One region of the Catenulispora sp. GAS73 genome, then DNA from elsewhere that is predicted to be linked to it. Evidence: riboswitches for the same ligand, from Rfam matches in the RefSeq annotation. Region 1 holds a riboswitch; each other region holds the start of a gene.
The links. Region 1 has a riboswitch for cobalamin ahead of ABH935_RS18785 (VWA domain-containing protein). Riboswitches for the same ligand answer to the same signal wherever they lie in the genome.
Positions count from the first base shown of each region.

Region 2: another riboswitch for cobalamin. It lies ahead of ABH935_RS28825 (ribonucleoside-diphosphate reductase subunit alpha); the one in region 1 lies ahead of ABH935_RS18785 (VWA domain-containing protein).
Region 3: another riboswitch for cobalamin. It lies ahead of ABH935_RS08900 (HoxN/HupN/NixA family nickel/cobalt transporter); the one in region 1 lies ahead of ABH935_RS18785 (VWA domain-containing protein).

Region 1 is NZ_JBGCCM010000011.1:202,487-206,298, forward strand. It holds gene ABH935_RS18785 (VWA domain-containing protein) at 1-1,784, opposite strand, end outside; cobalamin riboswitch at 1,872-1,998, opposite strand; gene ABH935_RS18790 (hypothetical protein) at 2,104-2,298, shown strand; gene ABH935_RS18795 (sulfite oxidase-like oxidoreductase) at 2,336-2,983, opposite strand; gene ABH935_RS18800 (bacterioferritin-associated ferredoxin) at 3,105-3,404, shown strand; gene bfr (bacterioferritin) at 3,522-3,812, shown strand, end outside.
Region 2 is NZ_JBGCCM010000020.1:169,919-173,730, forward strand. It holds gene ABH935_RS28810 (zinc-binding alcohol dehydrogenase family protein) at 1-384, shown strand, start outside; gene ABH935_RS28815 (ScbR family autoregulator-binding transcription factor) at 389-1,096, shown strand; gene ABH935_RS28820 (PPOX class F420-dependent oxidoreductase) at 1,155-1,544, shown strand; cobalamin riboswitch at 1,594-1,841, shown strand; gene ABH935_RS28825 (ribonucleoside-diphosphate reductase subunit alpha) at 2,085-3,812, shown strand, end outside.
Region 3 is NZ_JBGCCM010000005.1:48,895-52,706, reverse strand. It holds gene ABH935_RS08905 (molybdopterin-dependent oxidoreductase) at 1-1,036, shown strand, start outside; gene ABH935_RS08900 (HoxN/HupN/NixA family nickel/cobalt transporter) at 1,041-2,102, opposite strand; cobalamin riboswitch at 2,188-2,391, opposite strand; gene ABH935_RS08895 (DsbA family protein) at 2,537-3,388, shown strand; gene ABH935_RS08890 (MerR family transcriptional regulator) at 3,468-3,812, shown strand, end outside.

The DNA.
Region 1 (3,812 bases):
AGGACGTCGGCGGCTTGCAGCAGGCCAGCGGCGAGCGGGGTGCGGCCGCCGGTCGGGAGCGAGGTGAGGCGGGCGGCGCCGGCGTCGACCGACCAGGTCGGCGGGAGGGCGACTTCGGCGCCGCGGCCCCGGAAGGTGACCAGGCCGACCTTGTCTCGGCGCTGGTAGGCGTCGAGGAGCAGCGAGAGGATCGCGCCCTTGACGGCGGCCATGCGCTGCCGGGCGGCCATCGAACCGGAGGCGTCTACGACGAACAGGACCAGATTGCCTTCGCGGCCCTCGCGGATCGGTTCGCGAAGGTCTTCGGAGCGCAGGCGGAGCGCGCCCTCGCGACGGCCTCGGGCGACCTGCTCGGGTGCGGCGGCGCGGACCGTCGCGACGAGGTGGAGGCCGTGGGCGCCGGGACGCGCGCCGACCGTGCGGCCGCCGGTGGCGCGGGCACGTGAGCGGCGGCCTTCGGCGCCGGTGCCGACGCCTGAGACCTGTAACAGACGGGCTTTGAAGGGTTCGCTGGGAGTCACCACTCCCTGCTCGCCCGACGGGCCGGACACACGCTTCTGCTCAGTGGAGGTTCCGGTCGTCGGTTCGGACCCGGTTTCCCCGGCACCGCTCGCGTCCTGTTGTGCGGTTTGTGCGGCGCTGGATGAGCCGTTCTGCGGACCACTCGGTTGGTTGGGGGAGCCGTCGCCGTCGGGACCGCCCGAGCCGGGACCGGGATCAGGGTCCTCATCCCCGTCCGCAGCGTCCGCGGCGTCCTCCATGGCGTCGTCCAAGCGCTCCTCGTCGAGCCCCGGCGCGTCGAAGGGATGCCGCCGTCGCCGGTGCGGCAACGCCAGCATCGCCGCCTGCCGCACGTCCTCGGCGACGACCTCCGTCCGGCCGGCCCAGGCGGCGAGCGCCGTGGCGGCGCGGGCCGTGACCAGGTCCGCGCGCATCCCGTCGACCTCGAAGGCCGCACAGATGCGGGTGATCCGCAGGAGCTCGGCGTCTGGCAGCGTCACCGACGGCAGCAGCGCACGCGCCGCCTCGATGCGTGCGGCCGTCTCCTTGTCCGCCTGCTCCCAGGCCGCGGCGAAGCCCTCCGGGTCCGCCTCGTAGGCCAGCCGCCGCCGCACCACCTCGGCGCGCTCGGCCGGGTCCCGGCTCGCGCGGACCTCGACGGTCAGGCCGAAGCGGTCGAGCAGTTGGGGCCGCAGCTCGCCTTCTTCCGGGTTCATCGTGCCGACCAGCAGGAAGTGTGCGGCGTGCGAGACGGAGACGCCTTCGCGCTCGACGTGCGCGACGCCCATGGCGGCCGCGTCGAGGAGGAGGTCGACGAGGTGGTCGTGGAGGAGGTTGACCTCGTCCACATAGAGAAGTCCGCGGTGCGCCGCCGCCAGCAGGCCGGGTTCGTAGGCCGCGACGCCGGAGGCCAGCACCTTCTCCAGGTCCAGGGAGCCCACGAGGCGATCCTCCGTCGCCCCGACCGGCAGCTCGACCAGGCGCGCCGGGTGGGACTGCGAGGCCACGGCGCCGGCCGAGTGCACGGAGGGCGCGGAGGACGCGGTGTGCGGGCCGTCCGGGCAGGCGGGGTCGGGTGCGGCGGGGTCGCAGGAGAAGCGGCAGCCGGGGACCACGGCGATCTGCGGCAGCACCGCGGCCAGGGCGCGCACGATCGTCGACTTCGCGGTGCCCTTCTCGCCGCGCACGAGGACGCCGCCGACGGCCGGGGACACGGCGTTCAGCAGCAGGGCCAGCCGGAGGTCGTCAAGACCCACGACGGCGGTGAACGGGTACGGCGGCACGCCGGATCAGCTCCTCACGGGTATCCACGCCCGACAGGTCTCTTCACAAGAACACGCCGCGGGAGCGGCGTGCCGAGGGCGGTCGTAGTCTCCTGACTCTCAGATCCGCGCGCCTGCCCGGCCTTCCCAGAACGCTGACGTCCCAGTGGCTTCGCAAGCGGGAGGCGCTCCCTGATCACAGTGGCGGGACCGTTCCGGATTCGCACCGGATTCCTGCCGACCGTCCCGCGTGCAGCATCCCGCAGCGATCATCGGGCGTCAAACCGCGCCCGGGCGGCGCCGGCTGGCGGAATGTTCGATTCTGTCCCTCAATGGGAGGGTGAGCGAGCGACGGCGCAGAGCCCGTGTCCTGGGTGAATACGAGCTGGACGGCGGCGCGTTCGCCCTGGCGCGGGGTGAGCAACGCGACACGGCGGCGCCGACACTGACTCCGACCGCGCAGCAGCGGCTGCGCGCGCTCGGCCGGCCCGGGACGGTGTGGCGGGCCGTGCTGAGGCGGATCCGGACGACCTGAACCGCATAGGACTACACAGGACTACAGAGGAACAGGACTACAGCGGAGGCCCGTCCCCCGGGTCCTCCTGGTAGGAGTACCGCTGTTCCTTCCACGGGTCCCCGATGTTGTGGTACCCGCGTTCCTCCCAGAACCCGCGCCGGTCCGCCGTGAGGTACTCGATCCCGCGCACCCACTTGGGCCCCTTCCACGCGTACAGGTGCGGCACGATCAGCCGCAGCGGGAAACCGTGCTCAGGGGTGAGCGGGACGCCTGCGTAGTGGGTCGCGAACAGGACGTTCTCGCGCAGGAGGTCCTCGATGCGCAGGTTCGAGCTGTAGCCGTACTCTGCCCAGACGGTGACGTGGGTCACCTCGGCGGCCGGCGGCGCCAGTTCGAGGATGGTCCGGGCTCCGACGCCGCGCCAGGAGGCGCCGAGCATCGTGAACTTGGTGACGCAGTGGAAGTCGGCGGTCACCTCGACGGCCGGCAGGGCCCCGAACTCCTCATGGAACCAGATCGCCTCCGCGCCGTCGGCGGTGGCGCCGGTGACGCGGAAGTCCCAGGTCGCGGGCTTGAAGCGGGGCACCGGGCCGTAGTGCAGCACCGGCCACTCCCCGCGTTGCATGCGCTGGCCGGGTGGGAGCCGTTCCTCGGACTGCACTGTCTCGCCTTCTGTGTCCACCCCTGATCCCGGCTGCCCCATGGGGACCATCGTCCCAGATGTGGTGCACGGCACGTACCACGGGGACTTGGCAGGTGGCCGGCAGGTAGCTTAGGCTCCCCTAAGTCCCCCAGGCCCAACCCGCCGACTGCCGGAGCCCCGCTTGTACGCCTGCATATGCCACGCAGTGACCACCGCCGAGGTGGACGCCGTCGTCGCCCTGGGCGCCACGTCGGTCAAGCAGGTGCGCAAGGCGACCGGGGCGGGCTCCGCGTGCGGGACGTGCGTGAAGCGGCTGAGCTGCCTGCTCGCCGCGGCCCGGGTCGCCGACTCGGCGCCGGTGGACACGATGCCCGAGGCCGAGCGGCTGCCGGTGCCCGCACCGAAGCGCCCGGCGCTCCCCGCGCTCCCGATGTTCCAGCACGCACCGGACTGCCCGGCCGCGCTGCCGGCTCTGGGCTGAACCGCCGGTCCTCCTCGCGACGGGTCTGTTCGGCGTGCCCGAGCACGTCCCCATTCGGCGCAATCCGCGCCTGAGCCGTTACCTCCCGGATCGGCGGCTCTGGCAGTATCGAACGCCATGCAGGGTGACAAGGACATCATCGCGTTCCTCAACGAGCAGCTCACGGCCGAGCTGACGGCCATCAACCAGTACTGGCTGCACTACAAGCTGCAGGACAACCGCGGCTGGAAGAAGCTCGCCGAGTACACCCGCAGCGAGTCCATCGACGAGATGAAGCACGCGGACAAGCTCGCCGAGCGCATCATCTTCCTGGAGGGACTGCCCAACTTCCAGAAGCTGTTCCCGCTGGAGATCGGCCAGACCGTCACCGAGATGTTCAACGCCGACATGAAGGTCGAGGTCGCGGCC
Region 2 (3,812 bases), on a different contig from region 1:
CGCAAAGCCGCCGACGACTCGCTGTTCGACGTGGTCCTGGAATCCATCGGCGGCGACGTGTCCGCCGCGATGCCCGCGCTGCTCGCCCCCGGCGGCCGCCTGGTCAGCTACGGCGCCGCCGCCGGCCAGCCGGACCCCGCCGCCCCGACCCTGGCGGACCTGCGCCGCAACAACTGGACGACCTCCGGCTTCAGCATCATCAACCGGGCCCGGGGCGACGCCGCCGCGGTCGGCGACCTCATCGCCGCGGTCTTCGCCCTCACCGCCGAGGGGCTGGCCATCCCGGCGCCGCGCGTCATCGGTTGGAGCGAGGCCGCCGAGGCGCACATCGCGCAGGCCGAGAACCGCAGCCCCGGCAAGACCGTCGTCGCGGTCCGGGGCTGACCGCGTGACGCCGCCGCCAGCCGGCTCGCGAGGCTCGGCCGACTCCCGCGTCGACTCGCGAGGCTCGGCCGGCTCCCGGGGCTCGGCCGAGCCCCGGACCCCGAGCGAGCCCACGCAGGAGCGCGCGCGCCGCACCCGCCGCGCGATCCTGCTGGCCGCGTCCGAGTGCTTCGCAGAGGTCGGCTACGCAGCGGCCACCACCAGCGAGATCGCGGCCCGCGCCGGCGTCACCAAAGGCGCACTCGCCTTCCACTTCCCGGCGAAGGCCGCCGTCGCGGCGGCCATCGTCGAGGAATGCTACGAGCAGTGGCCCTCGCTGGTCGCCGAAGCGACGCCGGCGCACGACCGGGTACTCGACCTCCTCGGCGAGGTCTTCGCCCGCATCGCGGCGCAGATCCGCGAGGACCCGATCGTCCGCGCGACAGTCCGCCTGCAAGCCGAGCGCGCACAGATCTCCGAGCCGGTCCACATGCCGTTCGTGGACTGGATCGCCACCTCCACCGACCTGTTCCGCAGCGCCGCCGAACGCGGCGAGCTCCGGCCCGGAGCCGATCCCGGCACACTGGCCCGGGCCTCGGTCGCCGGCTTCCAGGGAGTTCAGCACGTCTCGGGCATCCTGTCCGGCCACGCCGACGTCGCCGACCGAGTCGCCGAGTGGTGGTCGGTCATGCGGGCCGGCATCGCCGCCGCTTCCGACGATCACGTTTCCTGATCGCTGCCAGTCGACATCTCCCCTTGTCCGCAATCCCGTCTCCGACTGGAGTAGACCCATGTCCGTCATCCCCGCATCACACGCCGATCTGCTCGACCGCCCCGTCTTCTGCCACCTGGCGACCGTCCGCGCCGACGGCACCCCGCACGTGAACCCGATGTGGTTCCTGTGGGACGGCGAGTTCCTGTCCTTCACCACCTCGACCAAGCGCGCGAAGTACAAGGAGCTCAGCGAGCGCCCGCACGCCGCGGTCTCCATCAACGACCCCGACGCCCCGTACCGTTACCTGGAGCTGCGCGGGACCGTGGACCGCATCGAGCCGGACCCGGAGGGTGACTTCTTCGCCGTCCTGGCCGACCGCTACGCGCTGCCGATGGACGGTCCCGTCGGCGACGCGCCGACCCGCGTACGGATCTACCTGCGGCCGACGCACGCCACCTTCCAGTAGTCCCCTGACATACAGCATGTTGATTGGAATTTGAGCGCCGCCACAAGATATGGTGTCCGACGCAGCTGGTTCGACCACCGCCCCGCACAAGGGCGGCGGTCGAGGCAAGAGGGAACCCGGTGCGAGACCGGGACTGCCCCGCAGCGGTGAGTGGGAACGACAGCCGTCGTACACACTGGGCCGAGTGGCGCCGGAAGGCGCCGGCCTGGGAAGTGACGGCCAGTAGGTTCGCGCGGTCCTCCCCGGGCCCGCGAGCGCCCACGAGTCCGAAGACCTGCCAGCCGTGCCGTGCCCGGACGTGGGGTACGGCTGGTCCGAGGCCGCGTGGGACGGCTGACGGCGGAGCGCGTCGCGGCTTTCGCGTGCCTCCGGTGTCTGCTCGCCAACGGTCCGGACCTCGGACCTACGACTGGCGAGGAGAAGGTTGTGACGGTCACGCTCACACATGTCGAGACCACAGAGGCAGCGAGGCGCGCGGGGGCGCAGGCGCTGCCGACGGTGACCACGACAGCGACGACAGCAGCTCAGCTCGAAGCGGAGATCGAAGCAGAGCTCGCAGACAAGTCCGCGGACCTGCCCGACGTCGACCCGGCCCGCGTGGCCCGCAAGACCTTCGCCGGGCTGCCGCCGAACGCCACCGCCGACCAGGTCGCCGACCTCGCCGTCCAGAGCGCGGCCGAGCTCATCGGCGAGGAGCCGCAGTACTCGAAGCTCGCCGCCCGCCTGCTGTCCGGGGTCATCGCCCGCGAGGCCGCCGGCCAGGGCGCGACCACCTTCAGCGCGTCCATCGCCGTCGGGCATCGGGAGGGCCTGATCGGCGACGTGACGCAGGCCCTGGTCGACTCGGCCGCCGGGCAGTTCGACGCCGCGATCGACCCCGAGGGCGACCTCCGCTTCGAGTACTTCGGCCTGCGCACCGTCTACGACCGCTACCTGCTGCGGCACCCGGTGACCCGCCGCGTGATCGAGACCCCGCAGCACTTCCTGCTGCGCGTCGCCGTCGGGCTGTCGCAGGACCCGCAGGAGGCCGTCGGCTTCTACCGCCTGATGTCCTCGCTGGCCTACCTGCCCAGCTCGCCGACGCTGTTCAACTCCGGCACCCGGCACACCCAGATGTCGTCCTGCTACCTGGTGGACTCCCCGCGCGACGAGCTGGACTCCATCTACGACCGCTACCACCAGGTCGCGCGCCTGTCGAAGTTCGCCGGCGGCATCGGCATCGGCTTCTCCCGGGTCCGCGGGCGCGGCGCCCTGATCCGCAGCACCAACGGCCGCTCCAACGGCATCGTCCCGTTCCTGCGCACGCTCGACTCCTCGGTCGCCGCGGTCAACCAGGGCGGCCGGCGCAAAGGCGCGGCGTGCGTGTACCTGGAGCCGTGGCACCCGGACGTCGAGGAGTTCCTCCAGCTGCGGGACAACACCGGCGAGGACGCGCGCCGCACGCACAACCTGAACCTGGCCAACTGGATCCCGGACGAGTTCATGCGGCGCGTCGAGGCCGACGGCCTCTGGTCGCTGATGGACCCCGACCAGGTGCCGGAGCTGCCGGACCTGTGGGGTGCGGAGTTCGACGCGGCTTATCGCGCGGCCGAGGCCGAGGGCCGTTACGTCCGGCAGGTCTCGGCGCGTGAGCTGTACGGCAAGATGATGCGCACGCTGGCGCAGACCGGCAACGGCTGGATGACGTTCAAGGACGCGTCCAACAAGCTGTGCAACCAGACCAGCGCTCCCGGTAACACCGTTCACCTGTCGAATCTGTGCACTGAGATCATCGAGGTCTCCTCCGACGCCGAGACCGCGGTCTGCAACCTGGGCTCGATCAACCTGGCCGCGCACCTGACGCCGTCCCGCGACGCCGTGGACTGGGACCGGCTGCGCGCCACGGTCCGCACCGCCGTGGTCTTCCTGGACCGCGTCATCGACATCAACTACTACCCGAGCGAGCAGACCGCGGCGTCGAACCCGCGCTGGCGCCCGGTCGGGCTGGGCCTGATGGGGCTGCAGGACGTGTTCTTCGCGCTGCGGCTGCCCTTCGACGACGCGCGGGCGCGGGAGCTGTCGACCCGGATCTCGGAGGAGATCTACCTGACCGCGCTGGAGACCTCGGCCGGGCTGGCGGAGGAGTTCGGCGCTCACCCGGCATTCGCGGACACCCGCGCGGCGCGCGGCGACCTGCAGCCGGACCTGTGGAACGTCGCCACCGCGCCGGAACTGGCCGCGCGCTGGAGCACGGTACGCGGCCGGATCGCGGCCACCGGCCTGCGCAAC
Region 3 (3,812 bases), on a different contig from region 1:
CGGAGCCGGCGCCCTGATCGGCGGCTTCGGCAGCCGTGCGTGGCTCAACTCCCGCTACAACGTCGCCCCGGCGCGCGCCGCCGTCGTCCTGCCCGAGGCAGCCACACCGCTGCCCCTGCTTCCCCCCTCAGTCCACCCGGATGTCCCCGACCTGGAACCCTTCTTCACCCCGAACGCCCAGTTCTACCGCGTCGACACGGCCCTGACCGTCCCGCAGGTCGACCCGAAGGAGTGGATGCTGCGGATCCACGGCATGGTGGACCGCCCGTTCACGGTGAGCTTCGCGGAGCTGCTCAGGATGCCGCTCGAAGAGCACGATCTCACCCTGACCTGCGTCTCGAACACGATCGGCGGCCCCTACTGCGGGAACGCCCGATGGCTCGGCGCGCCGCTGGCCCCGCTGTTGCGCCAGGCCGGCGTCCAGGCCGGAGCCGACCAGATCCTGTCCACGTCCTTCGACGGCATGACCATCGGCACCCCGGTGGAGGCGGTGCTCGACGGCCGCCAGGCGATGCTCGCGGTGGCGATGAACGGCCAGACGCTGCCGGTCGAGCACGGCTTCCCGTGCCGGATGCTGGTCCCGGGCCTCTACGGCTACGTCTCGGCGACCAAGTGGGTCGTCGACCTCGAACTCACCACCTTCGCCAAGAACGCCGCATTCTGGGTGGGCGAGGGCTGGGCGCAGCAGGCCCCGGTGAAGACCGCCTCCCGTATCGACGTCCCCGGAAACGGGGCGACCGTGCGCGCCGGCACCGGCACCATCGTCGTCGCCGGCGTCGCCTGGGCCACCCACCGCGGCGTGGACGGCGTCGAGGTGCAGGTCGACAAGGGCCCGTGGGCGCCCGCGGACCTGGCCACCGCCGACACCCCGGACACCTGGCGTCAGTGGTCGTACCCGTGGCATGCGACGCCGGGCCAGCACATCCTGACCGTCCGTTGCACCGACGGCACCGGGACGCTGCAAACACCGGTGATTCAGGACACGCTTCCCGACGGCGCCACGGGCTATCACAGCATTCAGGTCACCGTCGAATAGCCCTCTAGCCCTCCTCGCCGGCGGCGTTCCACCTCCGTTCGACCCGCGCGATCTTCCAATACGCGATCGCCGCCGCCCACACGGCCACGAACGCGCCGACGATCACGAACCCGACGTTGTTCAGGTTCAGGTTCGCGATCCAGTCGGTGACCGGGTTGACGAACCCGAACTGGTCGTGGACCACCCCGATCAGCTCGACGCTGCCGATGACCAGCGCGACGGCCACCGACAGGCCGGTGATCGTGAGGTTGTAGTAGACCTTGCGGATCGGGTTGGAGAAGGCCCAGTGGTAGGCGAAGTTCATGAAGGTGCCGTCGAGGGTGTCGAACAGGGTCATGCCCGCGGTGAACAGCAGCGGCAGGCACAGGATCGCGTACCAGGGCAGGCCGGCGGCGGCGCTGGAGCCGGCCAGCGCGAGCAGCAGCACCTCGGTCGCGGTGTCGAAGCCGATGCCGAACAGCAGCCCCACCGGGTACATCTGGCCGGGCCGGGTGATGGACTTGGTGAGCCGGCCCAGGATCCGGTTCATGAAGCCGCGCTTGTCAAGCTGCGCCGTCAACGCGGCCTCGTCGTACTCACCACGCCGCATCGCCTTGTAGACCTTGTAGATCCCGATCAGCGCGACCAGGTTCAGGATCCCGATCAGGTACAGGAACGTGCCGGAGGCGGTCGTCGACACCACGCCGAGGGACTGGCGCGTGCCGGATTTGTCGTCGGTGAGGTTCGTGGCCTGCCGCGCCCCGGCGGCGATCCCGGCAGCCAGCACCACGACGATGGTCGAGTGCCCGAGCGCGAACCAGAACCCGACCGACACCGGCCGCTTGCCGTCGGCCATCAGCTTGCGCGTGGTGTTGTCGATCGCGGCTATGTGGTCGGCGTCGAACGCGTGGCGCATGCCGAGGGTGTAGGCGGTGATGCCGAGGCCGAAGCCGAAGACCTGGTTACCGACCGTGTAGTGGTGCGGCGCGACCAGCCCGGCCAGGATCCCGAACGCGGCCACGTGCATCGCCAGGATCACCGCCAGCAACCCGCCGAACCGCAGCCAGTCGCCACGCAACCAGCGCACCGGCCCCGCGGACGAATCTTGGACAGCTCGGACAGAACGATTCGCAGGCACGCTCACGCGGCTCGCCTCCAGCACCTCGTGGATGGTCGATGTTCGGTGCCGTGGCCGGTCTCCTGGCTGACGGGTCGACGCCCCGGCCCCGCCTTCCCAGGCGCGTCACGCGCCCAGTGGCCGCCGCCGCGCCACACTCGCACGGCCGGCATGGAGCCGGTGCATTCCCGATCACAGTGGCGAGGGCCGCTCCGGTTTTCCACCGGTCTTCCCGAGCACCACGGCATGGTCACCGTAGCGAGCGGCTTGGAGGCGGGCAAGGCGGGGCCTGTGGCTTGTGCGCCACATCCGCACCGGCTTGACGCCACCGTCCTCCGGTGGTCAGATCCCGGGGGCGTTGCCGATCAGGATTCTTCGACGTGCGTGTGGGTGGGGATGGGGCTATGAGCGATCAGGGTGTTCGGGACGAGAAGTCCGCACGCGTGCGGGTCGCCGCCGAGCGTGCGGCCCAGCAGCGCAAGAGCATGCAGCGCCGCAGGCTGGGCGTACTCGGAGTGGTAGTGGTGGTGATCGGGATCTGTGTCGGCGTCAGCGTCGGGATCGCGGTGGGTTCGAACTCCGCCAAACCGCGGGCCTACACCCCGCCGACCGACGGCTCCGTCGTCGCCGACAAGTACGCGAACCCCGCGAACACGGCGACCGCTCTGTTCTACGGCCCCGCGTCGGCCCCGCACACCCTGACCATCTTCGAGGACTTCCGCTGCCCCTACTGCAAGGCGCTGGAGACGGGCTCGGCATCCGTCTACAAGACCTATGTGGCCAACGGCACACTCCGCGTGCTCTTCCACCCGGTGCCCCTGATCGACGCCAAGGACAACGGCAGCGGCTCCCTGCAGTCCGGCAGCGCCTCGGTGTGCGCCGCGACCGCCGGGAAGTTCGACGAGTACCACGACGTGCTCTTCGCCCACCAGCCGAACGAGAGCACCGACGCCTACAGCAGCACCGCGACGCTGATCTCGCTGGCCAAGCAGGTCCCGGGCCTGGACACGCCGGCGTTCGAGGCCTGCGTCACCGCCGGCACCTACAAGGGCCTGGTCCAGCAGAACTGGTCGGATTTCAACTCGCTGCGGCTGCAGGGGACGCCGACGTTGATGCTCGACGGCAAGACCCTGTCGCTGCCGAACAACTTCTGGCTGGCGTCGAAGGACGGGTCGTCGCTGGCCGGCTCGGACCCGGCGGTGTTGAAGCAGGTGTTCCAGAGCGCGGGACTTCCGGCGCTTCCCTCGGGGTCCTGAGCAGCCCCGGAACTCTGCTGACCGCCCACCAGTACCCGGGCTTGACCTTCGAGTCGACTCGAAGGTCTACCGTCCAGGTATGAGCACGATGCGGATCTCCCAGCTGGCCGAGCGCACCGGCGTCCCGGCCACCACGCTGCGCTTCTACGAAACCTCCGGCCTCCTGCCCGCCGACCGCACGGATGCCGGCTACCGGATCTACGGCGAGGACGCGGTGCGCCGCCTGGGGCTCATCGACGCCGCGAAGCACCTGGGGCTGCCGCTGGAGGAGATCGCCGAGCTGCTGGCGGTGTGGGAGTCCGGGGCCTGCGCGCAGGTCAAGGCCGACCTGCAACCCCGGATCGCACACCGCCTGGCCGAGACCGAGCAGCGCGCGGCGGAGCTAGCCGCCTTCAGCGCGACGCTGCGCGGGGCCCTCGCACAC